DNA from 3 places in the Micrococcus sp. CH7 genome. Region 1 is predicted to be linked to each of the others. Evidence: riboswitches for the same ligand, from Rfam matches in the RefSeq annotation. Region 1 holds a riboswitch; each other region holds the start of a gene.

Region 1 (10,511 bases):
GGGCGCAGGCTCACGGTCATGGGCGCCCCGGCGCGCAGGCCGGCGGAGACGATGCGCAGCAGGTGGTCGGCGGGCCCCGAGTGCCGGCGCACGAGGACCGGGGTGGGGACGTGACGCAGCACGTTCCGCTCGGCCTCGAGCGCGGAGACGTCCGTGGCCACCCCGAACACGGTGGTCCACGCGTGGGTGTCGAGGGCGCGGGCGGTCTCGAGCCAGGATGCGCCCGCACCGTCGGCCTCGGACCCGGGCCGCCCCTCTCCCCCGGCCCACGTGGGCGCGTCCTCCCAGTCCACGAGGCCGTGCAGGTAGTGCGGCCCGCCGGCCTTCGTGGTGGGGCCGACGACGGAACGCTTCCAGCCGCCGAAGGGCTGGCGGCGCACGATGGCCCCGGTGATGCCGCGGTTCACGTAGAGGTTGCCGGCGCGCACGCCGCGCAGCCACACGTCGATCTCCTCCCGGTCCAGCGAGTGCAGCCCGGAGGTGAGGCCGTAGTCCACGGCGTTCACGATCCCGATGGCCTCCTCGAGCGTCTCGGCCGTCATCACGGCCAGCACGGGGCCGAAGTACTCGGTGAGGTGGGCGTCGGCGCCGGGACGCACGCCGGAGCGGATGCCCGGGCTCCACAGGCGACCCGTCTCGTCCAGCTGCCGCGGACGCAGGGCCCACCGCTCCCCCGGGCCGAGCTCGGTGAGCCCGCGGCGCAGCTTCTCGCCGGGGGCCTCGATCACGGGGCCCATCTCGGCGCGCGGGTCCGCGGGGTGCGCCACGTGCAGGGACGAGGCGGCGTCCAGCAGCTGCCGGTGGAAGCGCTCGGAGGTGGCCACGGAGCCGACGAGCACCACGAGGGAGGACGCCGAGCACTTCTGGCCGGCGTGACCGAACGCGGACTGGACCACGTCCTTCGTGGCCAGGTCCAGATCCGCGGACGGGGTCACGATCACGGCGTTCTTGCCGGAGGTCTCGGCGAGCAGGTGCAGGTCGGGGCGCATCCCCTTGAACAGCCGTGCGGTGTCCCAGCTGCCGGTGAGGATGAGCCGCTCGACGGCCGGGTCGGTCACGAGCGCCGCGCCGACCTCCGCCTCGTCCTCGTCCGCCAGCGTCACCAGGCGCACGAGGTCCGCGGGGTCGTGCCCGGCCAGCGGGCCGCCGTCGTCGAACAGCCCCGAGTCCCGCAGCCCGGCCACGATCAGCTCCCACGCGACCGCGCCCGTCCGCTCGGACTGCGGGGCCGGCTTGAACACCACGGGCGAGCCGGCGCCGAGCGCGGCGAGGACGCCCCCGACCGGGATGGCCACGGGGAAGTTCCACGGCGGGATCACCAGGGTCAGGCGGACGGGCACGGCGCGAGCGCCCTCCACCGCGTCCAGACCGCGGGCCAGGCGCGCGTAGTAGTGCGCGAAGTCCACGGCCTCGGAGACCTCGGGGTCGCCCTGGTCCAGGGTCTTGCCGGTCTCGGCGGCGGCCACCTCCAGCAGGCGGGCCCGGCCGGCGTGCAGGGCCCGTCCGACGGCGTCCAGCGCGTCGGCGCGCTCGTGGCCGGTGAGCGCGCCCCAGCGGGCGCCGGGGTGGGCGGTGGCGGCGATGGCGGCGCGGGCGTCGTCGGCCGTGGTGGCGCGGTGGGCGCGGACGGTGTCCGTCCCGAGGTCCGAGCCCGGGACGGCCGCGAGGATCCGGCGGGCCCACTCCCGGTTGCCGGGCAGCGCGGGGTCCGTGTCCGGGGTGTTGGCGAAGCCGTCCACGGGGGCGGGGGTCGGCCCGTCCTCCCCGCGGGACCGGTCCTGGAGGCGGTTCGGACGGGGCACGGCCGCGTCCAGGTGGCGCAGCGAGGCGCGGAAGCGCTCCTCCTCGCGGGCGAACAGGTCCGCGTCCGCGTCCAGGTCGAACACGGCGGACATGAAGTTCTCCGGGGAGGCGCCCTCCTCGAGGCGGCGCACGAGGTAGGAGATCGCCACGTCGAACTCCTCGGGCCGCACCACGGGCGTGTAGAGCAGCAGGGCGCCGACGTCGGCCCGGACGGCGGCGGCCTGGCCGGTGGCCATGCCGAGCAGCATCTCGAACTCCACCGCGGCCGGGTCGAGCCCGCGGCGCTCGATCAGCCGGTGGGCCAGGGCGACGTCGAAGAGGTTGTGCCCGGCCACGCCGATGCGCACGTGGGCCAGATGCTCCGGGGTGAGCGCGTAGTTGAGCACGCGCTTGTAGTTGGTGTCCGCCTCCTGCTTCGAGCCCACCGTGGCCAGCGGCCAGCCCGTCAGGGAGGCCTGCATCCGCTCCATGGGCAGGTTGGCGCCCTTGACCACGCGCACCTTGACCGGGGCGCCGCCGGCGGCGACGCGGCGCGCGGCCCACTCCTGCAGGCGCACCATGGCCGCGAGCGCGTCCGGCAGGTAGGCCTGCAGCACGATGCCGGCCTCGTAGTCGCGCAGGCCCGGCTGCTCGAGCAGGGCGGTGAACACGTTGAGCGTGAGGTCGAGGTCGCGGTACTCCTCCATATCCAGGTTGATGAAGGTGTCCCGATCCCGGGCGAGCTCGAACAGCGGGGTGAGCCGCTCGGTGATGTCCGCGACGGCCTCGTCGAACGCGTAGGGCGCGTGCGGGGCGGTGGCGGCGGAGACCTTCACGGACACGTAGTCGACGTCGTCGCGGCGGATCAGCGCGGCGATGCCCTCGAGCCGGCGATCCGCCTCGCCCTGGCCGAGGATCGCCTCGCCCAGCAGGTTGATGTTCAGCCGGGTGCCCTCGTCGCGCAGGGCCGCGATGGCCTTGCCGAGCTGTCGGTCCCGCGCGTCGACGATCAGGTGGGAGACCATGTGCCGCAGCACGCCGCGGGCCGTGGGGACGGCGATGCGCGGCACGAGCGGGGCGGCGCGGCCGCCGACGCCGAGGACGGCGCGCAGGGCCGGGGGCAGGAAGCCGGGGGCGCGGCCGGCGAGCTCCCGCAGCGCCCGGGCGGCGATCGCGGGGTCCTCGGGGCGGACCACGTGGTCCACGAAGCGCACGATGAAGTCGAGGCCGCCCGGCTCCTTCAGGGCGCCCGCCAGCTGGCGGGCCGCGAAGTCGGCCTCGTGGTCCCGGGACTCGGCGAGCCAGCGCCGCACCTGCGCGACGGCATCGTCGGCGAGGGCGTGCAGGTCGGCGGGGTCGGGGATCCCGCCGGTCGCGCCGAGGACCCGGTCGAGATCGTCATGGTCCTGGGCGGAGAACATCGCGGTCATGGCCGCACTCTGCACGTGTTCCGGGTCACAGGTCAAACCGCCGCGGCTTCCTGTCAGACGCCTATGCTCGATGGACATCCCCTCGCCGCGCGCCCGCGCGTCGCCGCCGTCTTCCCAGGAGCCCGTCCGCCATGGCCGCCGCCGACCCCGCCCCCACCGACGCGCGGGAGCGCCGGGACGTCGTCGTGCCCGTGCCCGGACCCGAGGACCCGCCCGAGCGGGCCTGGCTCGTCCTGCCCCACCGCCACCCGGTGCCGACGCTGCTGGAGGAGACGCGGGACGCCGTCGTGGGCCTGGCCGAGACGCTCGCCGCCGTCCTGCCGGTCACCGTGCTCGCCCACCCGCGCGACGCCGGGGCGGCGCGGCTGGTGCCCCCGGAGGTGGACCTGCTGCGCGCGCCCGTGGGCTCACCGCTGCTGGGCCGCACCGGGCCGAGCTTCATCCGCCGCCCCGAGGGCCTGGCCGCCGTCGCCTGGCGCAGCGCCGCGGGCCTGACCGGGACCGGGCCCCTCGACGGCGCGGCCGCGACGGCCGTGGCGGAGGCGGCGGGACTGCCGCTGCTCACCCCCCTGCTGTGCGCCCCGCGCGGGGCCTGGGTGACCGACGGCGAGGGGACGGCCGTGGTGGCCGCGGACCCCGTGCTGGACGGACGGATCAACGGCGCGTGGACCCCCGGCCAGGTGGCCGCCGAGTTCGCCGCCCTCCTGGGGATCACCCGGGTGCTGTGGCTGCCGCCGGCACCGCGGCCGGACACCGGGCCGTGGGGCGGGCCCGGCCACCTGGCCTCGTGGGTGCGGCTGCGGGGCGACGGCGAGGCCGCCGTGCACTGGCGCGGCGACCGGTTCCACCCCGAGCACCCCTACGCCGCGGCGGCGCTGCGCTTCCTGCAGGGCGCCGACGACGCCGCCGGCCGGCCCCTGCGCGTGCGCACGGTGACCGGGGCGGCGCAGCCCGCCGCGTACGACCCGGCCGAGCGGGGCCCCCGCTCCCTCCTGGACACGCTGCCGCTGGGCGCGGCGGTGCTGCGGCCGGCGTTCGAGGACGCCGCGGGTGAGGAGGCCGCGGCCGCCGCGTGCGCGGCGCTGCACCCGGGGCTGCCCCAGCTGTCGTTCCCCGCCCCGCCGCTGCTGCGGCTGGCCGGCGCGCTCAACGACCTGGTGCTGCTCCAGCCCCGCCCGTGACCTCGTCCGCCGCGGGGCCGTCGTCGTCGCCGCCGTCCGCCGGGGCGCGGTCCTCGTCCTTCCCGTGCGCGTCGGACCGCCAGGCCGCCGGGCGCAGCCGTTCCAGGAGCGAGGACTGACGGCGCTCCATGCCCTTCAGGTCGGAGGCGATGAGCGCGTTGATCCAGCGGGCGTTCGGGTCGGCGTCGATCAGCACGGCCTTGGCCAGCAGCGTGCAGGGCAGCGCGAGGATCGCGCCGAGCGGCCCGAGGACCCAGGCCCAGAAGAGCAGGGAGAGGAAGCTGACGGTGGGGATCACGCCGATCGCGTCGCCGGCCACCTTGGGCTGGATCACGGACTGCAGCACGAAGTTCAGCACCGAGTAGCTGACCACCACCCACAGGAAGTCGGACCAGCCGCCCGCCGCCAGGCCCAGGACGGCCGGCGGCAGCAGGCCGATGATGAAGCCGATGTTCGGGATGTAGTTGGTGAGGAAGCTGAGCACGCCCCACACGAGCGCGAGCGGGACGCCGATCAGCAGGAGGGCGATCACGTCCAGCACCGCCACGATCAGGCCGAACACCGTGGTGACCACCCAGTAGCGGCGCACGCCCTGGGCGAACTCGACCAGGGCGTGGCCGAACTCGTGGCGGGCGGTGCTGAGCAGGCGGACGCGGCGTTCGACGTCCATCGAGTCCATCGCGAGGAAGAACATGCCCATGATCACGGTGACGAGCAGGCCGAAGACGGCGTAGACGTTCGTGGCGATCTTCGTGATGGCGCTGACGGCCGTCCCGGTCACGGTGCTCATGTCGATCGAGGCCAGCTGCTGGGACACCATGTCCGGGGTCACGCCGCGCTCACTGAGCCAGTGCGAGACGTCCAGGACGATCTGCTGGAAGCGGTCCGCGTACTTCGGCAGCTCCGCCACCATCTCGAGGCCGGACCACACCATCATGCCCCCGAACACGCCCATCACCGCGACGATCAGCAGGACGGTGGTGGTGGCGCCGAGCACGGGGTGCAGGCCCCGGCGGATGAGCCAGGCCTGCAGGGGGTAGGCCACGATCACGAGGTTCAGCCCCAGGAACACGGGCGCCGCGATGGAGGCGATCCCCTGGAAGAACTGCACCACCAGCACCAGACCCGCGAGCGTCAGGACGATCACCAGCATGCGCGGCCACATGCGGTGGGGGCGGCGGATGTCCCAGTCGGAGGCGGGACTGGACCAGGCGGGCTGCGGGGTCACCCCCGGGGGCTGTGCGGCGCTCACGCGGGCAGTCTATGCGCGGGCCGGACGGGGTAGGGTCGGGACCAGTCCACATCGACAGGGGAGCGCCCGCGCGGCGCTGAGAGTGCGGTCCGCCGCAGACCCTCGAACCTGCTCCGGTCCGCACCGGCGAAGGAAGTCGAGTCTCCCGGTCGACGTCGTCCCGGGATTCCGGTGGCGACCTCGTCCCGGCCCCTCTGCCGTCCCAGACAGAGGAGAACCGCCATGTCCCGCATCCCGCACCGCGCCCTCGCCGCCCTCTCGGTGGCCGCCCTCGCCCTCACCGGCTGTTCGGTGTCCGGCTCGTCCGGCGACGGGGCGTCGTCGTCCGTCTCCGGGGCCGGCGGCGGCGAGTCGACGACCGTGACGATCATGACGCACGACTCGTTCAACCTGCCCGAGGAGCTCGTCCAGAAGTTCGAGCAGGAGTCCGGCTACACCCTGAAGACCACGGCCCCCGGCGACGCCGGCAGCGTGGTGAACCAGCTCCTGCTGGCCAAGGACGAGCCCACCGTGGACGGCGTCTATGGCGTGGAGGACCACTCGGCGCACCGTCTCGTCCGCGAGGGCGTCGTCGCCGCCTACACCCCGAAGGACCTGCCCGCCTCCGCGCAGGACCGGATGGTGGAGGACCGCATGACCCCGGTGGACCAGGGCCAGGTGTGCTTCAACACGGATCCGGCGTGGTTCACCGCCCACGACGTCGAGGCCCCCACCTCGATCGACCAGCTCGACGACCCCGAGTACGCGAAGCTGACGGTCGCCACCTCCCCCGTGGCCTCCTCCCCCGGCCTGGCGCTGCTCGCGGCCACCACGGAGAAGTACGGCGACGACGGCTGGCAGGACTGGTGGCAGGGCCTGATGGAGAACGGCGGCAAGGTCGCCGACAGCTGGTCCGACGCCTACAACTCGGACTTCTCCGGCGGCGAGGGCAAGGGTCGGTTCCCGGTGGTGCTCTCCTACTCCTCCTCCCCCGCGTTCGCCCCCGAGACCGAGGTGATCGAGGACTCCTGCACCCCGCAGGTCGAGTACGCCGGCGTGCTCGAGGGCGCGAAGAACCCCGAGGGCGCGCAGGCGTTCGTGGACTTCATGCTCACCGAGGACGTCCAGTCCGCCCTGCCCGAGTCGATGTACATGTACCCGATCGACGAGTCGGTGCAGCTGCCCGAGGAGTGGGCGCAGAACGCACCGCTCGTCGAGGACGCCATCACCCCGGACCCCGCCCGCATCGACGAGCGCCGCGAGGACCTGCTGAAGGAGTGGACCGCCCTGTCCGAGGCCTCCCGGCGCTGATGTCCGCACTCACCGAGGTCGCGGCCCCCGGCACGGACCTGCCGCGCCGGCGGGCCCGCGGCCGGGGGGACGGGCTCGGCCCGTGGTGGCTGGTGGCCGCCGTCCTGCCGGTCGCCTTCCTGCTCGTCTTCTTCGCGTGGCCCGTGGCGGCCATGCTCTGGCGCGGGATCGGCGGCGACGCCGACGCGTTCACCGGCGCCGTGGACCTCACCGCCTTCGGGGAGACCCTCGCCCGCGAGCGCACGTGGCGCATCCTCGGCCAGACGCTCGGCATGGCCGCCGCCGGCACGGTGGTCTCGGTGGCGCTCGGCCTGCCGACCGCGTTCGTGCTGCACCGGCGTCGCATCCCGGGGCGGGCCGTGCTCCGCGCCCTCGTGCTCGTGCCGTTCGTGCTGCCCACGGTGGTGGTCGGCGTCGCGTTCCGCGCCCTGCTCGCCCCCGGCGGACCGCTGGGCTTCACCGGGCTGGACCAGACGACCACCGCCGTCGTGCTGGCCATGGTCTTCTTCAACGTGTCCGTGGTGGTGCGCCAGGTGGGCGCGCTGTGGAACGCGCTGGACCCGCGCCAGACCGAGGCCGCCCGCACCCTGGGCGCCTCGCCGTGGCGGGCGTTCCGCACCGTGACGCTGCCCCAGCTCGCCCCGGCGATCGCCACGAGCGCGGCGCTGGTGTTCCTGTTCTGCGCGTCCGCGTTCGGCATCGTCCAGACGCTCGGCCGGCCCGGCTACGGCACGCTCGAGTCGGAGATCTGGGTGCAGACCTCCGTCTACCTGGACCTGCGGACCGCGGCGGTGTTCTCCGTGCTGCAGTTCGCGGTGGTGCTGGCCGCCGTCGTGGTCTCCGGCGTGACGGCGGCGCGCACCCAGCGGGCACTGCGGCTGCGGGAGACGCCGCCGGCCCGGCTCACGCGCGCGGACGCGGTCCCGGTGGCCGTGATGCTCGCGGTGGTGGCGCTCGTGGTGGCGCCGATCCTCACGCTCGTGGTGCGCTCCTTCCACACCCGCCACGGCTGGGGGCTGGGCAACTACCGGCTGCTGGCGACGAGCGCGGGCAGCGGGTTCGTGGGCGGGTCGACGCCGGCCCAGGCGCTCGAACAGTCCCTGCGGGTGGCCGTGGACGCCACGCTCGTGACGCTCGTGGTGGCCGTGCCGCTGGCCCTGCTGCTGACCCGGCCCTTCCGCTCACGCGCGGCGCTGGCGGCCCAGCGGGCCCTCGACGGCGCCCTGCTCCTGCCGCTCGGGGTGTCCGCGGTGACCGTGGGCTTCGGCTTCGTCGTGTCCCTGCGGGCCGCGTTCCCGGAGCTGGCGGCCTCGGGCGTGCTCGTGCCGCTGGCCCAGGCGGTGGTGGCGCTGCCGCTCGCGGTGCGGGCGCTCGTGCCCGTGCTCGCGGCGGTGGATCCGCGGCTGCGGGAGGCCGCGCGCACCCTCGGGGCGGGCCCGTGGCGGGTGCTGGCCACGGTGGACGGCCCGTTCCTCGCCCGCGGCGTGGGCGTGGCCGCGGGCTTCGCCTTCGCGGTGTCCCTGGGCGAGTTCGGGGCCACGAGCTTCCTGGCGAGCCCGTCCGCGCCCACCCTGCCGGTGCTGATCGCCCGGCTGCTGGGCCGGCCGGGCGCGGACAACTACGGGATGGCGCTCGCGGCGGCCACGGTGCTGGCCGTGCTGAGCGCCGGGATCATGCTGGTGTGCGAGCGGCTGCGCCCCCGGGGCCCGGCCGGGGCGGGAGGTCTCTGATGACGCCGACGACGACGGGGGCCTCCCTCCGGCTGCGGGACGTGGCGATCCGCTACCCGGACGGCTCCACCCCCGTGCGGGGGACGGACCTGGACGTGGCCGCCGGGGAGATCGTGGCGCTCGTGGGCGCCTCCGGCTCGGGCAAGTCCACCATCCTGCGCGGGATCGCCGGGCTCGAGGACGTCGTGGCGGGCACGGTGGAGCTCGACGGGCGGGACGTGGCCGCGGTGCCGACGCACCGCCGGGGCGTGGGGATGGTGTTCCAGGACGGGCAGCTGTTCCCGCACCGGACCGTGGGCCGGAACGTGGCGTACGGTCTCGAGTCCGCCGGCTGGGACCGGGCCCGGCGGCGGGCACGCGTGGCCGAGCTGCTGGACCTGGTGGGCCTGACCGAGCTCACGGACCGGCCCGTGCAGCGGCTCTCCGGCGGGCAGGCCCAGCGCGTGGCGCTGGCCCGGTCGCTGGCCCCGGCCCCGCGGGTGCTCCTGCTGGACGAGCCGCTGTCCGCGCTCGACGCGGACCTGCGCCGGCGCCTGGCCGAGGACATCCGGACGGTGCTGCGGGCGGCGGGGACGACCGGCGTCGTCGTCACCCACGACCTCGCGGAGGCCGCCGTGATGGCCGACCGCACCGTGCGCCTGGGTGCGGGCGGACGCATCGCGGCGGAGGAGGACGACCCGGCGGTAGCCTCTCAGGCATGACCCCGCCCGCACCCCGCCCCCGGCTGACCGCCCAGGACGTGGTGGACGCCGCCGTCGGGATCCTGCAGGACTTCGGCATGGGCGACCTGTCCATGCGGCGCGTGGCCGGGGTGCTGGGCGTGCAGGCCTCCGCGCTGTACTGGCACGTGCCGGACAAGCAGTCGCTGCTGGCGCGGGTGGCGGACCGGATCGTCGCCGAGGCGGAGGAGACCGTGCGCGCCCGCCGCGTCACGGACCTGGCGGGCCGCGCCGAGGCCGCGGAGGCCGCCCTGCTGCGGCACCGGGACGGGGCGGACGTGGTGCTCTCCGCCCTCGCGCTCGGGCTGGGCGGCCTCGGCCTGCACCGTCTGCTCACCGAGGCGGCGGACACCCCGGAGGACGGGGAGCGGGCCCTGGCGCTGCTGCTGGGCACCGTGTCCCTGCGGCAGCAGCGCGCGCAGGCGCAGGCGCTCGGCGTGCCGACCGGCCCGGACGTGCAGCGGCACCGCACGGACCCGCTCTGAGCCCCCGTCCGGCGCCGCCGCGCGGGAGGCCGAGGAGAGGAGACCTGCCTCCTCACAGGTGCGCTCGGTAAGGTCGGGAGGACAGGTCGGGACGGGTCGTCCCCTTCGTTCAGGGCGATCCCGCCCGACCGCCGCAGGACCAGCATGGCCCGCCGGACCCGGCTCACAGTTCCGGCGCGGCCCCCTTCGACACAGCCGGCGAAGCCATGGGAGCACGGATCAACCACCCGCGGACGGTCGTGGACCGGACGCTGCATCACGACGTCGAGGCCGCGCACCCCGCGGCGCTCGTCGACGTGGGCTGGGACTTCCGTGGCCCGGGCGCCAAGGCGGAGGAGCAGCACCGCCCGCTGCGCGTGGTCCGTGCCCGCCGACCTCGGGGCACCCCGCGGGACCGGAACGGCGTCGACCTCACGCGCACCGGCCCCGTCGTCCCCCGCCCCGCCCCGCCGCGCACCCGGATCCGCCGGGACGGCGTCCGCGTGGTGGCCAGCCCGCTGGCCATGCTGCCCGGCGTGGACCACGGCCCCGCCCTCCGCCTGGACCTGCACCCGACGACGGGGGGCATCGTCTACGTGGCCCGCGAGCTCGAGCTGCGCGAGCTCGGCGACGACGTCCGCGGCCACGTCTACACCGGGATGG
Region 2 (10,511 bases), on a different contig from region 1:
CGGCGGCGACCGAGTCGAGCTGGGCACGCACCACGTCCACCGGCAGCGGGTGGACGGCCTGCACGCCCTGCGTGTTCTGGGCGGTGATCGCGGTGATCGCGGTCATCCCGTAGCCGCCCCACGCGGCGATGGTCTTCAGGTCGGCCTGGACACCCGCGCCGCCGCCGGAGTCGGAGCCGGCGATGCTGAGCACGCGGGGGACGGCGGGGGTCATGCGGGGCTCCTTCGGGTCGGGGCGGATCGGCCGCCCGGGCCGGGCCGATCCCGCCCATGAGAATGTAGTCGCATGTCCCCCGTCACAGAGAGCTCCCCCGCGCACCCCGGCCGAGCCGAGGAGTCGGCGCCGCTGCGGCCGACCTCCCCGCTCGGGATCGCCGCCACGTTCATCGGCACCACCATCGGCGCCGGGTACGCCTCGGGCAACGAGATCCTGCAGTACTTCGTGAGCTTCGGCCTCTGGGGCGGCACGGGGGCGCTCGTGATCGCCGGCACGCTGTTCTTCCTGCTCGCGGTGATCGTGCTGCGGCTGGCGCAGAAGCTGCGGACCACGGACATCCACCGGATCGTGAACCCCACGACCTCGCGCGTGCCCACCTGGTTCGCGGACCTGTGCATCACCACGTCCCTGCTGGGGACGCTGGTGATCATGCTGGCCGGGGCCGGGGCGGCGGTGCACACCGCGTTCGGGCTGCCCTCGCTCGTGGGCTCGCTCGTGATGGCGGCCGTCTGCGTGGTCTCGGTGCTGGCCGGCATCACGGGCCTCGTGCGCGTCCAGGCCGTGGTGGTCCCCCTGATCATCGTGGTCGCCGTCGGCGTCGCGGTGTGGGGGTTGGTGAACCCGGGGGCCGCGGTGGACGACGTCGCCGCGCTCGTGACCTCGTCCCCGCTGATCAACCAGTGGTGGCTCTCGGGTGTGCTGTACGTGGCGTTCAACATCCAGCTGGCCTACGCGGTGCTCGCCCCGATCGGCGAGGAGAGCTCCTCGTCGGGGCGCTCCCTCGTCGCCGGGGCCGGGCTCGGGGCCCTGGGCCTCGTGGTGATGGCCGGCGCGGTGATGGCCGCGCTGACCGCCCACGCCCAGCTCATCGGCCGCGCCGAGCTGCCCATGGTCGAGCTGGCCGCCATGATCGGCGGCTGGGCCGCCCTGCTGTACACGGTCGTCCTGCTGCTGGCGCAGTTCACGACGGCGGTCTCGTGCCTGTACGGCGGGGTGGAGCGCATCGCCCTGCTGTCCTCGATGCGCCGCGTGCCGGGCTGGGCCATCGCCGTCGTCACGGCCCTGGCCGCCACCCTGCTCTCGAGCGTCGGCTTCTCCGACCTCGTGGGCACCGTCTACCCCGTCCTCGGCTACGCCGGCATCGTCATCATCGTGATGCTCATCGTCACGTGGATCGTCGAGCGCACCACGGTGCGCCGGCGGGCGGCCCGCGCGGCGCGCGCCTGAGCGGCCCGCCGCATGGCCGCTGCCGACGGCGGTGAGGCCTCGCAGGGGACGTGCTAGGGTCGCTCGCATCCCACGGGAGCCCCACGGCACGGGGCTGAGACCGGGCTGACGCCGCCCGGAGACCGTCTGAACCTGTCCGGGTCATTCCGGCGAAGGAAGAAGGAGCCGCGGCCATGTCCGTTTCCGAGCGCACCCCCCTGCCCGCAGCCGAGTCGACGGCCGAGGTCGTCGCCGAGGAGAACTACCCCACGCACCGTCTGGGCTGGCTCGAGGATGCCGAGCACGGCATCCGCGTGCCCGTCACCGAGGTCCACCAGGACGACTCCCCCGACGGCACGCCCAACGCGCCCCTGACCGTCTACCGCACCATGGGCCCGGGCTCCGTGCCCGAGCGCGGCCTGCCCGCCCAGCGCGCCGAGTGGATCCGCGCCCGCGGCGACGTCGAGGAGTACGAGGGCCGCGAACGCGACCTGCTCGACGACGGCCGCTCGGCCGTGCGCCGCGGCGCCGCCTCGCAGGAGTGGGCCGGCGAGCGCCGCGCCCCGCTGCGCGCCAAGGAGGGCGCGCGCGTCACCCAGATGCACTACGCCCGGCGCGGCGAGATCACCCCGGAGATGCGCTACGTCGCCCTGCGCGAGGGCGTGGACGTGGAACTGGTGCGCTCCGAGGTCGCTGCCGGCCGCGCCATCATCCCGGCGAACGTGAACCACCCCGAGTCGGAGCCGATGATCATCGGCAAGGCGTTCGCCGTGAAGGTCAACGCGAACATCGGCAACTCGGCGGTGACATCGTCGATCGCCGAGGAGGTCTCGAAGCTGCAGTGGGCCACCCGCTGGGGCGCGGACACCGTGATGGACCTGTCCACGGGCGACGACATCCACACCACCCGCGAGTGGATCCTGCGCAACTCCCCCGTGCCGATCGGCACCGTGCCGATCTACCAGGCCCTCGAGAAGGTCGGCGGCGACCACCAGGCCCTGACCTGGGAGATCTTCCGCGACACCGTGATCGAGCAGTGCGAGCAGGGCGTGGACTACATGACCGTGCACGCCGGCGTGCTGCTGCGCCACGTGCCGCTGTCCGCGGACCGCGTCACCGGCATCGTCTCCCGCGGCGGCTCGATCATGGCCGGCTGGTGCCTGGGCCACCACAAGGAGAACTTCCTCTACGAGAACTACGACGAGCTCTGCGAGATCTTCGCGCGCTACGACGTCGCGTTCTCCCTGGGCGACGGCCTGCGGCCGGGCTCCGTGGCCGACGCCAACGACGCCGCCCAGTTCGCCGAGCTCGACACGCTGGCCGAGCTGACGGAGCGGGCGTGGGCGTACGACGTCCAGGTCATGGTGGAGGGCCCCGGCCACATCCCGCTGCACCTGGTGCGGGAGAACGTGGAGCGCCAGCAGGAGCTGTGCAAGGGCGCCCCGTTCTACACGCTCGGCCCCCTCGTCACGGACATCGCCCCGGCGTACGACCACATCACCTCGGCCATCGGCGCCACCGAGATCGCCCGCTACGGCACCGCGATGCTCTGCTACGTCACGCCCAAGGAGCACCTGGGCCTGCCGAACCGGGACGACGTGAAGACGGGTGTGATCACCTACAAGATCGCCGCGCACGCCGCCGACGTCGCCAAGGGCCACCCCGGCGCCCGCGACCGCGACGACGCCCTGTCCAAGGCGCGCTTCGAGTTCCGCTGGCGCGACCAGTTCGGCCTCGGCCTGGACCCCCAGCTCGCCGAGGAGTACCACGACGAGACGCTGCCGGCCGAGCCCGCCAAGACCGCCCACTTCTGCTCGATGTGCGGGCCGAAGTTCTGCTCCATGCGCATCAGCCAGGACATCCGCAGCGAGTTCGGCGGCGCGTCCGAGCAGGCGAGAATCGCCGAGGCCGGCATGGCCGCGAAGTCCGCGGAGTTCCGGGCCGCCGGCGGGTCCGTGTACCTGCCCGAGCCGAGCCTGCGCCGGCCCGAGGGGGACGCGGTGCTCGCGAGGGACTGAGCGGTCCGTGCCGCGACGCGGGGGCCAGGGTGCCGGCCATGAGCACCTCCCCCGCGCGCGGTGCGAACCTGCCCTGGGCGCGCTCCCGGGCGGCGTCGCCCCGACCGCGGTCGTTCCCAGCGTCTCCCCCTTCGCCACACGTGGCGGCTGCGGGCCGGGCGGCTCGAGTGACGAGGTCTGGCCGTGCCTCCTGCACAGGTGTCCGCAGACGGGGCTGCGTCCCCAGGCGTCGCGTTCCGGCGCCGGATGTCCGGGGCCGCTCCTAGGCTCGGGTGCATGAGCGCGCACCACGCCGACGACGGCCTCCCCACCCCCGCCGAGGATCCACCGGCGGGCGGGCGACAGGCGCCGCCGAGTGGCGTCGTCGTGGGTGAGGACGGGCGAGCCCGCCCGCCGTGGGCGGCACGGGATCCGCTGCTGCGGGAGTACTACGACACGGAGTGGGGCCTGCCCGTCACGGACGAGCAGGGCCTGTTCGAGCGCCTCGTGCTCGAGGCGTTCCAGTCGGGCCTGAGCTGGCGGACCGTCTTGGCCAAGCGGCCGCGGTTCCGTCAGGTGTTCGCGGGATTCGACGTGGACGCCGTCGCGGCGTTCGGGGACGCGGAGGTCGAGGCGCTGCTGGCGGACCCCGGCGTCATCCGGAACCGGCGCAAGATCGAGGCCGCGGTCGCGAACGCGCGGGCCGTCGTGGGGATGCGCGGCGAGCGGTTCGCCCCGCTGCACCCGGGCTCCCCCGGTGCGGGCCCCGACTGGCACGGCGACGGCGACCGGCCGGCCCGCGGTCTGCCGGGGCTGGTCTGGGCTCACCAGCCTGCAGCGACCCCACGGCCGGAGACGGTGGCGCTGATCCCCTCGGCCTCGGACGAGTCGCGCGCGCTCGCGAGGGCGCTGAAGGCGCACGGCTGCCGCTTCGTCGGGCCGACCACGTGCTTCGCCCTGATGGAGGCTGCCGGGGTCGTGGACACCCACCTTCTCGGCTCGTGGCGAAGAGGGGCGTCCGGGATCTGGGAGTGAGCGGGAGCCTCCGGCAGGATGGGGAGCTCAACGCAGGACGTCCACACGAAAGGGTGACGGCTGATGACCACCACCTCCGCCTCTCAGGGCTACCGCACGATCAACCCGGCCACCGGGGAGCTGCTGAAGTCCTTCGACAACGCCACGGATCAGCAGATCGCCGACGCCCTCGACGCCTCGCAGGCCGCCTACGAGCAGTGGTCCCAGAAGTCGGTGGCCGAGCGCGCCGCCATCGTGAAGCGGATCTCCGAGCTGCTGGCCGAGCGCTCCAAGGACATCGCCGCGCTGATCACCACGGAGATGGGCAAGTCCCTCGGCGCTGCAGTCGGCGAGGTGCGCTACGGCGCCCAGATCTTCGGGTACTACGCGGACGAGGCCGAGGAGCTGCTCGCGGACCAGCCGATCAAGCAGTTCTCCGGGCAGGAGGCGTTCGTCCAGCGGCTGCCGCTCGGCCCGCTGCTGGGGATCATGCCGTGGAACTTCCCGGTGTACCAGGTGGCCCGTTTCGTGGCGCCGAACCTCGTGCTCGGCAACACCATCCTGCTCAAGCACGCCGAGATCAACCCGCAGGTGGCACAGCTGCTGGAAGAGCTCTTCACCGAGGCCGGACTGCCGGAGGGCGTGTACCAGAACGTGTTCGCCACCCACGACCAGATCTCCACGATCATCGCCGATCCGCGCGTGCAGGGCGTGTCCCTCACCGGTTCGGAGCGGGCCGGCGCCGCCGTCGCCGAGCAGGCCGGCCGGCATCTCAAGAAGGTCGTCCTCGAGCTCGGCGGCTCCGATCCGTACATCGTGCTCTCCGCGCCGGACGCCCGCGCGGCCGCCCGCGACGCACTGGCCACCCGGATGGGCAACTGGGGCCAGGCCTGCAACTCGAACAAGCGCATGATCGTCATGGAGGACCTCTACGACGACTTCGTGGACGAGCTGGTCCAGCGCTCCTCGGCGATGCAGCCCGGCGACCCGACCTCGCGCGACGCCGACGTCTACGGCCCGCTGTCCTCGGAGTCCGCGGCCGACGGGCTCGCCGAGCAGATCGCCGCGGCCAAGGAGGCCGGCGCCACCGTCCACGTGGGCGGCGAGCGCGTCTCGGGCCCCGAGGGCGAGGGTTTCTACGTCTCCCCGGCCGTGATCACGGACGTTGACCAGGAGAACCCCGCCTACACGCAGGAGCTGTTCGGCATGGCCTCCGTCGTCTACAAGGTGTCCTCGGCCGAGGAGGCCGTGGCCCTGGCCAACGACTCGCAGTACGGTCTCGGCGGCGCCGTCTTCTCCACGGACCTGGACGAGGCCAAGCGCGTGGCCGACCAGCTCGAGGTGGGCATGGCGAACGTGAACCTCGCCTCCGCCGCCGGGGCGAACCTGCCCTTCGGCGGCGTGAAGCGCTCGGGCTTCGGCCGCGAGCTCGGCCCCCTGGCCCTGGACGAGTTCGCCAACAAGCGCCTGTACGCGGTGCAGGGCCCGCTGGAGGGCTGACCCCGGGCCGGGTCGGCCGGGCGGGTCTCCCGCTCCGGCCGGCCCGTCGGCCCCTCAGCCGCGCAGCGGGACGGTCGCCAGCACCTCGTGCAGCGGGCCGCCGGAGCGGCCCTCGCCGAGCCGGGACGCCACGACCTCGACCTCGTCCGCCGTCCACTGCGGGCCGCGGTACACGGCGAGCGCGTGCACGGCCTCGGCCAGCAGCACGGTGCTGGGCGCCGACGGTCGAGGCTCGCCCCGCCTCCGACACCTGGGCCGCGGTGCGGCCGCCGAGACCCGCGCCACGGTGAGGTGGGCGCGCCGGCGGTCCCGGCCGTCGTCGTCGGCGAGCCACGGTTCCGCCAGGAGCGCGCCGAGCTCCCGGACCTGCCCGCCCACCCCCATCCAGAGCGTGCGGTGGGAGAACTCCCCCGCCCCGGCCAGGTGCAGGTCCAGCGGCGCGTGTCCCGCCGCGATGCGGCCGGCGTCGGCGACGACGTCGTCCACGGCCCCGGCGGGCACCTCCGGGTGGAACGCCAGCGTCAGGTGCCGCTGCTCCCGCTCGGTCCAGCGCAGCGCGCGTCCCGCCCGGTCCCGGACGCCGTCGAGGGCCGGCTCGACGTGGTCGAGCACGGCCCTCGGCGGACGGATCGCGAGGAAGAGCCTCACGCCTGCGCGCGCGGATCCGCGGCGGCTGCGGTCGAGCCCCCGGCGGCGTCCCGCGCCATGGTTGCCGGGGCCACGTCCGGGTGCGGCTCGCGGCCGGCCACGATGTCGATCGCGCCGGTGAACTCGGCGTCGATCCGCCGCTGCACGCGGCGCGAGCGCTGGGTCACGAGGGACACCACCACACCCACCACGAGGGCGGCGACGAAGCCCGGCAGCAGCTCGTACAGGCCGAACCACTCCCACGTCTCGGCGCTGGCCTCGGACCACACCCAGGCGACGGCGGCGCCGGTGAGCATGGCGGCCATCGCCCCCCACGAGGTGAACCGCGGCCAGTACAGGGCGAGCAGGATCACGGGGCCGAAGGCGGCGCCGAAGCCGGCCCACGCGAAGGAGACGAGCTCGAGCACGGAGGAGTCCGGGTTGAGGGCGAGCAGACCCGCCACGAGCGCCACCACCAGCACGCCGATGCGGCCGAGCCACAGGGTGAACGTCGGGGAACCGGTGCGCCCGCGCAGCATGTAGAGGTCCTCCACCAGGGCGGAGGAGCACACGATCAGCTGCGAGGAGAGCGTGGACATGATCGCGGCGAGGACGGCGGCCAGCACCAGGCCGGCCACGAACGGGTGGAACATGATCGAGGCCAGCACCAGGAACACGGTCTCCGGGTCCTCGAGCGTGGTGCCGGGGTTGGCCTGGAAGTAGGCGATGCCGACGAGGGCGACCATCACGGCGCCGAACACGGACAGCGCCATCCAGCCGATGCCGACGCGCCGGGCGACGGCCGCGTCGTGCGGGGTGCGCAGGGCCATGAAGCGGACGATGATGTGCGGCTGGCCGAAGTAGCCCAGGCCCCAGGCGAGGGAGGACAGGACGCCGATCAGCGTCGCGTTCTCGAACATCGAGAAGTGGTTCACCCCGCCGCCGGCGGCGTCGGCGGCGCGGATGCCCTCGACGACGGCGTCCCAGCCGCCCATGGTCAGGATCACGACGATGGGCACGGCCAGCAGCGAGAGGAACATGAGGACGCCCTGGGCCACATCCGTCAGCGAGGCGCCGAGGAAGCCGCCGAACAGGGTGTAGAGCACCGTGATGCCCGCGACCACGAGCATGCCGGTGAGGTAGTTGATGCTGATGCCCTGGGCGTAGAAGGAGTCGGGGCCGAAGGTCGACTCGACGAACTTGCCGCCGGCCACCATGCCCGAGGAGACGTAGAAGGTGAAGAACACGAGGATGATCAGGCCGGCCACGATCCGCAGGATGTGCGTGCGGTCCTTGAACCGGTTCTCGAGGAAGGATGGGATCGTGATCGAGTTCCCGGCCACCTCGGTATAGGAGCGCAGGCGGGGGGCGACCACGCGCCAGTTCACCCACGCGCCCACGGTCAGGCCGACCGCCATCCAGCCCTCGACCAGGCCCGCGGCGTAGATCGCGCCGGGCAGGCCCATCAGGAGCCAGCCGGACATGTCGGACGCACCCGCGGAGAGCGCCGCGACGGACGGCTTCATGTCGCGTCCGGCGAGCATGTAGTCGTCGAGGTCGGTGTTCTTGCGGGAGGCGTACAGGCCGATCGCGATCATCGCGAGGAAGTAGAGGCCGATCGCCGCTAACAGGAAGACGGTGTTCGTGTCCATGGGCTCCAGAGAATCACATCCGGACTCACAGCCCCAGTCCCAGATCCGTCCCGGATTCGCCCCGTCCGGGTCGGCCCGGGCCCCGCGCGCCTAGGATGGAGGCCGTCATGACGCAGACTCCCCCGCCCTCCACGCCCGCCGCGCAGCCGTCCGCGACGCCCCACGACGCCGCCGCGATCACGTTCCCCGAACACCTGCCGGTGGCGGAGCGTCGCGAGGAGATCATGGCCGCGATCCGCGACCACCAGGTGGTGATCGTCGCGGGCGAGACCGGCTCGGGCAAGACCACGCAGCTGCCGAAGATGTGCCTGGCCCTCGGGCTCGGGGAGGCGGGCTCGATCGGCCACACCCAGCCCCGGCGCATCGCCGCCCGCTCCGTGGCCGAGCGCATCGCGCAGGAGCTGGGCGAGGAGATCGGGCAGACGGTCGGCTACCAGGTCCGCTTCACGGCGCAGACCTCGAAGGCGACCCGGGTCAAGGTCATGACGGACGGCATCCTGCTGGCCGAGATCCCCCATGACCCGCAGCTGCGCCGCTACTCCGTGATCATCGTGGACGAGGCCCACGAGCGCAGCCTCAACATCGACTTCCTCCTGGGCTACCTGCGCAACCTGCTGCCCCAGCGGCCGGACCTGAAGGTGATCATCACCTCGGCCACCATCGACCCGGAGCGCTTCGCCCGGCACTTCGGCCGGCCGCTGGCCGAGGGTGAGGACCATGCGGACGCGGTGGAGGCCGACGACGGCGGCCGCGTGGTCCCGGCGCCGATCATCGAGGTCTCGGGGCGGACCTACCCCGTCGAGATCCGGTACCGGCCGCTGACCGACGAGCCCTCCCCGGACGACCCCGAGGACGACGCGGACGATGCCGCCGAGACCCGCGACCCCCTCGACGCGATCGGCGACGCCGTCCTCGAGCTGGCCGCCGAGCCGCCGGGCGACATCCTCGTGTTCCTGCCGGGCGAGCGGGAGATCCGCGAGGCCGCGGACCACCTGACCGGCGTCGTCGCCGGCACCACGCGCCTGGCCGGCACGGAGATCCTGCCGCTGTTCGGCCGCCTGTCCATGGCGGAGCAGCACCGCGTGTTCGGCCGCGCCGGGGCCGGGGTGCGCCGGCGGATCGTGCTGGCCACGAACGTCGCCGAGACGTCCCTGACCGTGCCGGGCATCAAGTACGTGATCGACACGGGCACCGCGCGCATCTCGCGGTACTCGAACCGCACCAAGGTGCAGCGCCTGCCGATCGAGCGCGTCTCCCAGGCCAGCGCGAACCAGCGCTCGGGCCGGTCCGGCCGCACCTCGGACGGCATCGCGATCCGCCTGTACTCGGAGGAGGACTACCTCTCCCGCCCCGAGTTCACGGACCCGGAGATCCTGCGCACCTCCCTGGCCTCGGTGATCCTGCAGATGCTCTCCCTCGGCGTGGCCCGCACCCCGGGCGACGTGAAGGAGTTCCCCTTCGTCCAGCCGCCGGACGGCCGCCAGGTCACCGACGGCGCCACCACGCTCACCGAGCTCGGCGCGCTCGAGGCCGGCGGCGCCCGCGCGGGCACCATCACCCGGGTCGGACGCCGCCTGGCCCGTCTGCCGGTGGACCCGCGGCTGGGCCGCATGATCCTGGAGGCCGGTGAGCGCGGCTGCGTCCGGGAGGTCATGGTGATCGCCGCGGCCCTGACCATCCAGGACCCCCGCGAGCGCCCCACGGAGCAGCGCGAGGCCGCGGACGAGCTGCACCGCCGGTTCGCGGACGAGAACTCGGACTTCTCCGCGATCCTGAACCTCTGGGCCTACCTGCACGAGCGGCAGAAGGAGCTCTCCGGCTCCCAGTTCCGCAAGCTGTGCCGCCGTGAGCACATCAACTGGCTGCGCGTGCAGGAGTGGCAGGACCTGGTGCGCCAGCTGCACCAGCTCGCCAAGGACGTGGGCCTCACCGTCGAGGCCGGACCCGTGGACCCGGTCGGCCGGCACGAGGCCGTGCACAAGTCCCTGCTCACCGGCCTGCTCTCGCAGATCGGCGCCTACGACGAGCGCCGTCGCGAGTACGTGGGCGCCCGCGGCACCCGCTTCGCCGTGTTCCCCGGCTCCGCCCTGTTCAAGAAGCGCCACCCGTTCGTCATGGCCGCCGAGCTCGTGGAGACCTCCCGGCTGTGGGCGCGCACGGTGGCCCGGATCGAGCCGGAGTGGGCCGAGGAGGTCGCCGGCCACCTCGTCAAGCGGACCTACAACGAGCCGCACTGGTCGCGGCGGGCGGGTTCCGTCGTCGCGCGCGAGAAGGTGACGCTGTTCGGCGTCACCCTGA
Region 3 (10,511 bases), on a different contig from region 1:
ACGCCGTCGTGCGTGTGGACGGAGCCGTGCACGAGGTGCGCGGCCCGCGCGTGACGACCCGCGCCTCGCACGGCACCGGCTGCACCCTCTCCTCGGCTCTGGCCACGCTGGCCGGCGCGGGCCTGAGCTGGGAGGACGCACTCGAGCGAGCCAAGCCGTGGCTGGCCGACGCGATGCGGGCGGGGGAGGCGCTCGCGGTCGGGGACGCCTCGCGGCCGACGTGGCACGGTCCCGTCGACCACGGTCATGCGCAGCGGCGCTGATGTGCGCCGGACCTCCGGGCTTCGACACGATCGAGGCGGGAAATCCGGCGAATGCGCACCGCGGGACGTTCCATGAGGTCGATTTCCCGCCTCGAATGCCGCTGACCCGGACCTCCCGCTCCGCTCGAGCGTCCGGGGCCGCAGAACGCGGAAGAGCCGGCTCCCCCGTGTCGCCACGGGGGTCCGGCTCTGTTCGCTCGTGCCCCCGGCAGGATTCGAACCTGCGGCCTTCTGCTCCGGAGGCAGACGCTCTATCCCCTGAGCTACGGAGGCGGGGGTCGCGACGCGTCGAGCGCGTTGCGGACTCGTCGACTCTACACCATCAGGATGGCCCGTCCGTGACCTCCCCGCGGGGCGCGTCAGCCGGGCAGGCCCGCGCGCAGCGTCCGGGCCGCGGCCTCGGGGTCCCCGGCCTGCGTCACGGCGCGGACCACCACGATCCGTTCCGCCCCGGCCGCGCGGACCTCGGGCAGCCGGTCCGCGTCGACGCCGCCGATGGCGAACCACGGCCGCGCCCCCGCCGGGTCCTCGGCGTCCAGGCGCGCGGCGAGGGAGGGCAGCTCCAGCCCGACGGCGGCCCGGCCCGGCTTCGTGGGCGTCGCCCACACCGGCCCCGTGCAGAAGTAGTCCAGGCCGTCCTCCGCGCGGGCGGCGCGCACCTGCGCCTCGGTGTGGCACGAGCGGCCGAGCACCGTGTCCGGGCCCAGCAGGGCGCGGCACTGTGCGGTGGTCAGGTCGGTCTGGCCCGTGTGGAACACGTCCACCCCGGCCAGGGCGGCGACGTCGGCGCGATCGTTAGCGGCCGAGAGCGCCCCGTGCTCCCGGGCCAGCGGGACGAGCACGGCGAACGCGGCCAGCTCGACCGCCACGTCCACGGCCTTGTCCCGCACCTGGATCACGTCCACCCCGCCGCGGAACGCCGCCGCGCAGAAGTGAGCGAACGCGGCCGAGTCGAGCGTGCCGTCCGGGCGCAGGAACCGCTGTAGGTCGGTGCAGACGTACAGCCGGGAGGCGGCGAGTCGGGCGCGGCGGCCCGCGCCGGTGTCGCCGTCGTCGTGGTCGGCCGCGGCCATCAGGAGCGGATCGGGGGAGTGCATGCGCCCACTGTGGCAGACTGGCCGCAGTTCCATGGGAGCCCGGGCCGCACACGCCGGGCTGAGAGGGCCGCAGGGGCGCACCGCGCCGGCGCGGCCGACCATCACCACTCGATGCGGGTCATGCCGCCGTGAGGAGGACCGGTCCGTGCACGTGGCCGTCGTCGGGGCCGGGATCATCGGCCTCACCGCCGCCGTGCGTCTGCGCGCCGCAGGCCACGCCGTCACCCTGATCGCCCCCGAGCTGGACACCGCCGGGCGTCCGCACGCCGTCGCCGGGGCCACCCACGCCGCGGCGGGGATGCTCGCCCCGCTCGCCGAGACCCAGTTCAGCCAGGACGACCTCGCCCCGCTGCTGCAGGCCGGCTGGGAGGCCTACCCGGCGCTCGTGGACCTGCTCGCCGCCTTCACCGACGTCGAGACGGGCTTCCTGCCGCAGGGTGCCTGGATCGTGGCCGCGGACCTCTCCGACGCCCGCGCGTGGGACCACGTGCTCGAGCACGCCTCGATCCTCGGCCGCCGGGTCGAGCCCGTCTCCGTCCGCGCGCTGCGCCGCGCCGAGCCCGCCCTGGCCCCGGGCCTGGCCGCCGGCTTCGACGCCCCGGACGACCATCAGGTGGACCCGCGACGGCTCGCCGCCGCCTGCGTCGCCGCCCTGCGCGCCGAGACCGGACCTGACGGCGGCCCGCTCCCGGCCGGCGCCGGACCCGCCGCCCGGTTCCTGGCCGGATGCGTCACCGCCGCCGACCCGGAGGGCGAGGGAGTGCGCCTCACGCTGGCCGACGGGGACGTCCTCACCGCCGACGGCGCGGTCCTCGCCGCGGGCCTGGGCCACCGCGGGATCGGCGGCGCGGCCACCGCCGTCGAGGTCCCGCTGCGCCCCGTCCACGGCGACGTGCTGCGCCTGCGGGTGCGCCCCGAGCAGCTGCTGCCGGGGGAGTCGCACCTGATCACCCGGACCGTCCGCGGCCTCGTCCACGGGCGCCAGGTCTACCTCGTGCCCCGCGCGGACGGCACCCTCGTGGTCGGCGCCTCGGCCCGCGAGGACGGGCTGGCCGGCACCTCGGCCGGGGCCGTGCTGGACCTGCTCGCCGACGCCGCCGCGATCCTGCCCGCCGTCCGCGAGTGCGAGCTCGTCGAGATCACCACCGCCGCCCGCCCCGGCACCCCCGACGACGCCCCGCGCGTGCTCGCCGTGCCCGAGGCCCCGGGCGCCGTCGTCGCCACCGGCTTCCACCGTCACGGGATCCTGCTCGCCCCCTGGGCGGCCGGGCGGATCCTCGAGCTGCTGCACGCCCGCCTGAAGGAGATCGCATGAGCACCCTCACCCTGACCCTCAACGGAGAGCCCGCCGAGCTGGCCGTGGCCACCGTCCGCGACGTCGTCGCGCACGTCACCGGGCGCGCGGTCGGCGACGACGGCGCCGCCGCGGACGGGCGGCGGCTCGGCGTGGCCGTGGCGGTCGGCGGCGAGGTCGTGCCCCGGTCGGCCTGGGCCACCCGGGCGCTGGCCGCCGGGGACGAGGTCGACGTCGTCACCGCGGTGCAGGGGGGCTGAGCGATGGCCGAGCACCGTACCCCGCCCGCCGCCCCCGCGATCCCGCCGCTGCGGATCGGCGGCTACGACCTGGCCTCCCGGCTCATCATGGGCACGGGCGGCATCACCGACCTCACCGCGCTCGAGGGCGCCCTCGTCGCCTCCGGCACCACGCTCACCACCGTGGCGCTGCGCCGCTGGTCCGCGGACACCCGTGACGGCCTGGTCGCGCTGCTGGACGGCCTCGGCATCGACGTGCTGCCCAACACCGCCGGCTGCTACACCGCCCGGGACGCCGTGCTCACCGCCCGGCTCGGCCGCGAGGCGCTCGAGACCGACCTCGTGAAGGTCGAGGTCATCGCCGACGAGCGCACCCTGCTGCCCGACGTCGTCGAGACCCTCGAGGCCACTGAGCGGCTCGCCGCCGACGGCTTCACCGTCCTGGCCTACACGTCGGACGACCCCGCCATGGCGCTGCGCCTCGAACAGGCCGGCGCCGCCGCCGTCATGCCGCTGGGCTCGCCGATCGGCTCGGGGCTGGGCATCCTCAACCGCGCACACCTGGAGCTGATCGTCTCGCGCGCCTCCGTGCCGATCGTGCTCGACGCCGGCGTGGGCACCGCCTCGGACGTCGCCCTGGCGATGGAGGCCGGCTGCGACGCCGTGCTCGCCGCCTCTGCGATCACCCGCGCCGCCGAGCCCGCCCGCATGGCCCATGCGTGCCGGCTCGCGCTCGAGGCGGGCTTCCACGCCCGCCGTGCCGGACGCATCCCCCGCCGCGAGCACGCCCTGGCCTCCTCGCCGATGGCCGGGCGGGTCACGGCCGAGGAGGACGAGCGGTGACCGCCGCCCCGGACCCCGCCGCCCGCGAGCCCCGCGACCTCACCGCACTGTCCGACACCCAGCTGCAGCGCTTCGCCCGCCACCTGAGCCTGGACGGCTTCGGCCCCGAGGCCCAGCTGGCGCTGCTGCGCTCCCGCGTCCTCGTGGTCGGCGCCGGCGGCCTCGGCGCGCCCGTGCTGACCTACCTCGCCGCCGCGGGCGTGGGGGAGATCCACGTGATCGACGACGACGTGGTGGACCGCTCCAACCTGCACCGCCAGGTGATCCACGCCGAGGCGGACCTCGGCCGCCCCAAGACCGCCTGCGCCGCCGCGACGATGCGCGGCCTGCACCCCGAGGTGCGCGTGGTCGAACACCGCGAACGCCTGACCGCCGCCAACGCGCTCGAGCGGGTCGGCGCCGTGGACCTCGTGCTCGACGGCACGGACAACTACGCGACCCGCTACCTCGTGGCCGACGCGTGCGAGATCGCGGGCGTGCCCGTGGTGTGGGGCGCGATCCTGCGGTTCGCGGGGCAGGTGAGCGTGTTCGCCCCGGGCGGGCCGCTGTACCGGGACGTGTTCCCGGAGCGGCCCGAACCCGGCGAGGTGCCCTCGTGCGCGCAGGCCGGAGTGCTCGGGGTGCTGCCCGGGATCATCGGCTCCCTCATGGCGGCCGAGGCGATCAAGCTGCTCTCCGGGGTGGGTGAGCCCCTGGTCGGGCGGCTGCTCTCCGTGGACGCCCTGACGATGCGCTTCCGTGAGCTGCGGATCGTGGCCGACCCCGAGCGGACCCCCGTGACGGACCTGTCCGCCCACGCGGCCCGGGCCCCCCGCCCGGACGACGCCGGCGCCCCCGGCTCGGCGGAGGCCTGCGGCGCCGCGGGCGGGGAGATCGCCCCCGCCGCGCTGGCCGCCCTGCTCGCCGACCCCGCCCGGGCCGCGTCCCTGACCCTGCTCGACGTCCGCGAGGACTGGGAGCGCCGCCTGCGCCGGGTCGAGGCCCCCGCGGCGGTGGCCGATCGGCACGTCCCGCTCGAGGCCGTCCTCGCGGAGCCGGCGGCCCTCGCGCCCGGGCAGGACCGCGTCCTGGTGGTCTACTGCGCCGCCGGAGCCCGCTCGGCCCGGGCGCGGGACGCCGTCGTCGGGGCCGACCCGAGCGCCGGCGGGCGCGTCCTCTCCCTCGCCGGCGGCCTCGCCGCCTGGCCCGCCTGACCCCCCGCCCCGACGAACCCTGCGAGATGGCCCCCACCGCGGGCCGGAGGGGGCCATCTCGCAGGGTTCGTTCGCACGCGCACGGGCGCGGCGGCCCTTCCGTAGACTTGCGCGGGTGAAGCCCGAAGACCTCTCCGCCCTGCTGTCCGCTGTCCTCACCGACGCCGTCGATGCCGGTGACCTCCCCGCCGAGCTGCGGGGGGAGATCACCCCCGCGCGCGTGAAGGTGGAGCGACCCCGCAGCCGCGAGCACGGCGACTGGGCCACCAACGTCGCCCTCCAGCTGGGCAAGAAGGCCGGGATGGCCCCGCGCGACCTCGCCGGGCTCGTGGCCGAGCGCCTGACCGGGAAGCCGGGCATCGCCGCCGTCGACGTCGCCGGCCCCGGCTTCCTCAACGTCACCCTGGACGCGGCCTCGGCCGGCGCCCTGGCCCGCGAGATCGTCGAGGCCGGCCCGGAGTACGGCCGGAACGACGCCCTGGCCGGGCACACCGTGAACATGGAGTTCGTCTCCGCCAACCCCACCGGCCCGCTGCACATCGGCCACACCCGCTGGGCCGCGCTGGGCGACGCGATCGCCCGCCTGCTGCGCGCCTCGGGCGCGGACGTCACCGCCGAGTACTACGTCAACGACGCCGGCAACCAGATGAACGTGTTCGCCGACTCGGTCCTCGCCCGCCTGCACGGCCGCGACGTCCCCGAGGGCGGCTACCCCGGCGCGTACGTGCAGGAGCTGGCCGACGCCGTCGCCCTCGAGCACCCGGACGTGCGCGAGCTGACGGACGAGGCCGCCCGCCCGGTGGTCCGCGAGGCCGCGTACCGGCTCCAGATGCAGGACATCAAGGACACGCTCGCCGCCTTCGACGTGCACTTCGACGTGTTCACCTCGGAGCAGACGCTCCACGACTCCGGCGCGATCGAGCAGGCCGTGCAGCGGCTGCGCGAGCAGGGCCACATCGAGGACCGCGAGGGCGCCGTGTGGCTCAAGACCACCGACTTCGGCGACGACAAGGACCGCGTGCTCATCCGCGCCAACGGCGAGCCCACCTACTTCGCCGCCGACGCCGCCTACTACCTCCACAAGCGCGACCGCGGCTTCGAGGAGAAGGTGTACCTGCTCGGCGCCGACCACCACGGCTACGTGAACCGCCTCAAGGCGATCGCCGCCGCCGCCGGCGACGACCCGGCGACGAACATCGAGATCCTCATCGGCCAGCTCATCTCGGTCAACGGCGCGAAGCTCTCCAAGCGCGCCGGCAACATCATCGAGCTCAAGGACCTCGTGGAGTGGCTCGGCCGCGACGCCCTGCGCTACGACCTGGCCCGCTACCCCGCGGACTCGCCCCTGACGATCGACCCCGAGCTGCTGCGCTCCGCCACGAACGACAACCCCGTCTACTACGTGCAGTACGCCCACGCCCGTGCCTCGGGTGCGGCGCGCACCGCGCAGGCCCACGGCGTGGACCGCTCCGAGTTCGACGCCGCCCTGCTCACCCACGCCACCGAGTCCGAGCTGTTGGCCCAGCTGGCGGAGTTCCCGGCCGTCGTCGCCGCGGCGGCGCGCCTGCGCGAGCCCCACCGCGTGGCCCGCCACCTCGAGGTGATCGCCGGGGCCTACCACTCGTGGTACGCCGCCTGCCGGATCGTGCCCATGCCCACCGACGACGGCACGCCGCGTCCCGTGGAGACCCTCAACCGCACTCGCCTGTGGCTCAACGACGCCACCGCCCAGGTGCTGGCCAACGGCCTCGGCCTGCTCGGCGTGACCGCCCCGGAGAAGATGTGAGCGCCCGGATGACGACGCCGCAGCCCGCCCCCGCCTCCCCGCTCGCGCCCGCCTGGCTTCCCGCGCCGGGGGACCCGGACGCGCTCGTGCCCGGCCTGTGGGCCGCCGGCGTGGACCGCGCCGCCGACGGCGAGCTCACCGTCCAGGGCCTGCGCGCGAGCGCGCTCGCCGCGGAGTTCGGCACGCCGCTGCTCGTGGTGGACGAGGACGACTTCCGCGCCCGCGCCCGCGCGTTCCGCGAGGGCTTCGACGCCGCGTTCGCCGACCTGTGCGGGGGAGGGGACGTCTACTACGCCGGCAAGTCCATGCTCACCCTCTCCACCGCCCGCTGGGCCGCCGAGGAGGGCCTGCGCGTGGACACCGCCTCCGGCGGCGAGCTGGCGATCGCGCTGGCCGCCGGCGTCGACCCGGCCCACATCGGCCTGCACGGCAACAACAAGTCGGACGCCGAGCTGCGCACCGCCCTCGAGGCGGGCGTGGGTCGGATCATCGTGGACTCGCTCGACGAGCTCACCCACCTGGCCGCGCTCGCGGCCGAGGCCGGCCGCCGCGCCCCCGTGATGCTCCGGCTGACCCCGGGCGTGCACGCGCACACCCACGACTTCATCGCCACCGCGCACGAGGACCAGAAGTTCGGGCTCTCCCTGGCCCCGGCCTCGACCGACCGGGACGGCAACGTGGCCGGCCGCTCGCCGGCCGCCGTCGCCGTGGCCGCGGCCCTGGCGGCCGAGTCGATCGACCTGCTGGGCGTGCACTGCCACATCGGATCCCAGATCTTCGAGGCCGAGGGCTTCGGGCTGGCGGCCGGACGCGTGCTCGAGTTCCTCGCCGAGGTCAAGGCCGAGCACGGGGTGGAGCTGGCCGAGCTCGACCTCGGCGGCGGCCACGGCATCGCCTACACGGCCGTGGACGAGCCGCGCCCGGCCGCGGAGATCGCCGACGCCCTCGCCGACGACGTCCAGAAGACCGTCGAGCGCCTCGGCCTGACGTGCCCGCGCATCTCTCTCGAGCCGGGGCGGGCCATCTCGGGCCCCGCGGGGTTGACCCTCTACACGGTCGGGGTGACCAAGACCGTGGACGTGGACGCCCCCGACGGCGGCACCGCGGCCCGCCGCTACGTCGCCGTGGACGGCGGCATGTCCGACAACCCGCGTCCCGTGCTCTACGACGCCGACTACACCGCCGTCTCCGCGCGCCGCACCTCGGGGGCCGAGCCGGTGCTCTCCCGCGTGGTGGGCAAGCACTGCGAGTCCGGCGACATCCTGGTCCGCGACGTGTACCTGCCGGCCGACCTGGGCCGCGGCGACCTGCTGGCCGTGCCGGCCACGGGCGCGTACACGCACGTGATGTCCTCGAACTACAACGCGCTGGCCCGCCCGGCCGTCGTCGCGGTCTCCGACGGGCAGGCGCGGGTGATCATCCGCCGCGAGACGCAGGAGGACCTGTTCGCCCGCGAGGCCGATCCGCGCCTCGGTCGCTGAGGCAGCGGGCGAGGCGCACCCGGAAGCCGGCCGCGGGCCCGGGTGGGTCCGTCCCGCTCTGCGGACACCGAGTGTCGCGCGGCGGGACGAGCCGGGGCGCCGCGCTAGATTCGAGGCCAGCCGAACCGCGTGATCGCGCGGCACCGACCCCGATGCTTGACCCCGGAGGACCATGCCCCAGCACACCGACGCCCCCAACGCCCTCAAGGTCGCCCTGCTGGGCGGCGGGACCGTGGGGTCCCAGACCGCCCGGATCCTCACCGAGGACGCCGACATCCTGCGGGACCGCGTGGGCGCTGACCTCGAGCTCACGGGCATCGCGGTGCGGGACACGGGTGCGACGCGCGACTGGCAGGCGGACCCGGCGCTCTACACCACCGACGCCGAGGCGCTGGTGGACGGCGCGGACGTCGTCATCGAGCTGATGGGCGGCATCGAGCCGGCCCGCACCCTGATCCTGCGCGCCCTCGCCGCCGGCACGTCCGTGGTGACCGGCAACAAGGCGCTGCTGGCCCAGCACGGCGAGGAACTGTACGCCGCGGCCGCCGCCACCGGCGCGCAGCTCAGCTTCGAGGCCGCCGTCGCCGGCGCCATCCCGATCCTGCGCCCGCTGCGCGACTCCCTGGGCGGGGACCGCGTCACCCGCGTGATGGGCATCGCCAACGGCACCACCAACTTCATCCTCGATCGGATGGACTCCGAAGGGGCGGACTTCGACGACGCCCTCGCCGAGGCCCAGCGGCTCGGCTACGCCGAGGCCGACCCGACCGCCGACGTCGAGGGCCACGACGCCGCCGCGAAGGCCGCGATCCTGGCGACCATCGCGTTCGGCGCGCCGTACACCCTGGACCAGGTGGCCGTCGCGGGCATCACCGCGATCACGTCCGAGGACAACGCCGCCGCCGCGGAGGCGGGCTACGTCATCAAGCTGCTGGCGATCGCCGAGCGCGGCCGCGCCGCCGACGGTGCCCAGGGCGCGGTCCTGCGCGTGCACCCCACCCTGCTGCCGCGGGAGCACCCGCTGGCCTCCGTGCGCGGGGCGTTCAACGCCGTCTTCGTGGAGGCCGAGAACGCCGGCGAGCTCATGTTCTACGGTCCCGGCGCCGGCGGCGCCCCCACCGCCTCCGCGGTGATGGGCGACGTCGTCTCGATCGCCCAGCGCATCGTGCGCGGCGGCCCGGCACGCCTGCGCACCCCCGTCACCGCCCTGCCCGCCCTGGACCCGGCCGAGGCCCACACCTCCTTCATGGTCGTGCTGCGCGCGGCGGACCAGCCCGGCGTGCTGCGCCGCGTCGCCGGGGTGTTCGAGGAGCACGGCGTCTCCATCGAGACGCTGCGCCAGGTCCCGTCCGAGCGCGATAACGCCCCCGGCGCGTCCCTGCGGCTGATCACCCACCGTGCGCGGCAGCGCGACCTCGACGCCACCGTCGAGGCGCTCGCCGCCCTGGACGTCGTCCACGAGGTCGCGTCCGTCCTCCGAGTCGAAGGGAACTGACCCATGGCCCACCAGTGGCGCGGCGTCGTCCGCGAGTACGCCGACCGCCTGCCCGTCACCGAGGACACGCGCGTGATCACCCTCGGCGAGGGCGGCACCCCGCTCATCCACGCCCCCCACCTCTCCGAGCTGGTGCAGGGCACCGTGCACGTGAAGTTCGAGGGCATGAACCCGACCGGCTCCTTCAAGGACCGCGGCATGACCATGGCGATCACCGCCGCCGTCGCGGACGGCGCGAAGGCCGTCGTCTGCGCGTCCACCGGCAACACGTCCGCCTCGGCGGCGGCCTACGCCGCGCAGGCCGGGATCACGTGCGCCGTGCTCGTGCCCGAGGGGAAGATCTCGATGGGCAAGATGTCCCAGGCCGTGGCCCACGGTGCGGAGATCCTCCAGGTGCAGGGCAACTTCGACGACTGCCTCGAGGTGGCCCGCAAGCTGGCCGAGAACTACCCCGTGTTCCTCGTGAACTCCGTCAACCCGGCCCGCATCGAGGGGCAGAAGACCGGCGCGTTCGAGGTCGTGGACACCCTCGGCGACGCCCCGGACTACCATCTGCTGCCCGTGGGCAACGCGGGCAACATCACCGCGTACTGGAAGGGCTACCGCGAGTATGCGGCCCCCTACGTGAACCCGCACGAGGGCGCCTCGGATGCCGAGCTGCCCGCGGTGGCCACGAAGACCCCCGTGATGTGGGGCTTCCAGGCCGCGGGCGCGGCCCCGATCGTCCAGGGCCACCCCGTGACCGACCCGGACACGATCGCCACCGCCATCCGGATCGGCAACCCGGCCTCGTGGGAGCAGGCCGAGGCCGCCCGCGACG

The links. A riboswitch is a leader RNA that binds a small molecule or an ion and turns the genes downstream of it on or off. The one in region 1 is predicted to bind thiamine pyrophosphate.
Region 2: another riboswitch for thiamine pyrophosphate. It lies ahead of thiC (phosphomethylpyrimidine synthase ThiC); the one in region 1 lies ahead of AUV08_RS04700 (thiamine ABC transporter substrate binding subunit).
Region 3: another riboswitch for thiamine pyrophosphate. It lies ahead of AUV08_RS07755 (FAD-dependent oxidoreductase); the one in region 1 lies ahead of AUV08_RS04700 (thiamine ABC transporter substrate binding subunit).

Annotation. Positions count from the first base shown of each region.
Region 1 is NZ_LOSQ01000010.1:18,037-28,547, reverse strand. Features, by position in the region: gene AUV08_RS04715 (bifunctional proline dehydrogenase/L-glutamate gamma-semialdehyde dehydrogenase) at 1-3,212, opposite strand, end outside; gene AUV08_RS04710 (agmatine deiminase family protein) at 3,344-4,393, shown strand; gene AUV08_RS04705 (AI-2E family transporter) at 4,359-5,645, opposite strand; TPP riboswitch at 5,692-5,797, shown strand; gene AUV08_RS04700 (thiamine ABC transporter substrate binding subunit) at 5,868-6,935, shown strand; gene AUV08_RS04695 (iron ABC transporter permease) at 6,935-8,665, shown strand; gene AUV08_RS04690 (ABC transporter ATP-binding protein) at 8,665-9,366, shown strand; gene AUV08_RS04685 (TetR family transcriptional regulator) at 9,363-9,869, shown strand; gene AUV08_RS04680 (RNase H family protein) at 10,076-10,511, shown strand, end outside.
Region 2 is NZ_LOSQ01000027.1:156,867-167,377, forward strand. Features, by position in the region: gene thiD (bifunctional hydroxymethylpyrimidine kinase/phosphomethylpyrimidine kinase) at 1-214, opposite strand, end outside; gene AUV08_RS07775 (hypothetical protein) at 287-1,444, shown strand; TPP riboswitch at 1,507-1,621, shown strand; gene thiC (phosphomethylpyrimidine synthase ThiC) at 1,618-3,441, shown strand; gene AUV08_RS07785 (DNA-3-methyladenine glycosylase I) at 3,718-4,455, shown strand; gene AUV08_RS07790 (NAD-dependent succinate-semialdehyde dehydrogenase) at 4,519-5,934, shown strand; gene thpR (RNA 2',3'-cyclic phosphodiesterase) at 5,989-6,582, opposite strand; gene putP (sodium/proline symporter PutP) at 6,579-8,213, opposite strand; gene hrpA (ATP-dependent RNA helicase HrpA) at 8,321-10,511, shown strand, end outside.
Region 3 is NZ_LOSQ01000027.1:145,993-156,503, reverse strand. Features, by position in the region: gene thiD (bifunctional hydroxymethylpyrimidine kinase/phosphomethylpyrimidine kinase) at 1-263, shown strand, start outside; tRNA gene AUV08_RS07765 (tRNA-Arg) at 464-536, opposite strand; gene thiE (thiamine phosphate synthase) at 623-1,360, opposite strand; TPP riboswitch at 1,382-1,512, shown strand; gene AUV08_RS07755 (FAD-dependent oxidoreductase) at 1,506-2,675, shown strand; gene thiS (sulfur carrier protein ThiS) at 2,672-2,914, shown strand; gene AUV08_RS07745 (thiazole synthase) at 2,918-3,736, shown strand; gene moeB (HesA/MoeB/ThiF family protein) at 3,733-4,929, shown strand; gene argS (arginine--tRNA ligase) at 5,045-6,715, shown strand; gene lysA (diaminopimelate decarboxylase) at 6,724-8,196, shown strand; gene AUV08_RS07725 (homoserine dehydrogenase) at 8,369-9,691, shown strand; gene thrC (threonine synthase) at 9,695-10,511, shown strand, end outside.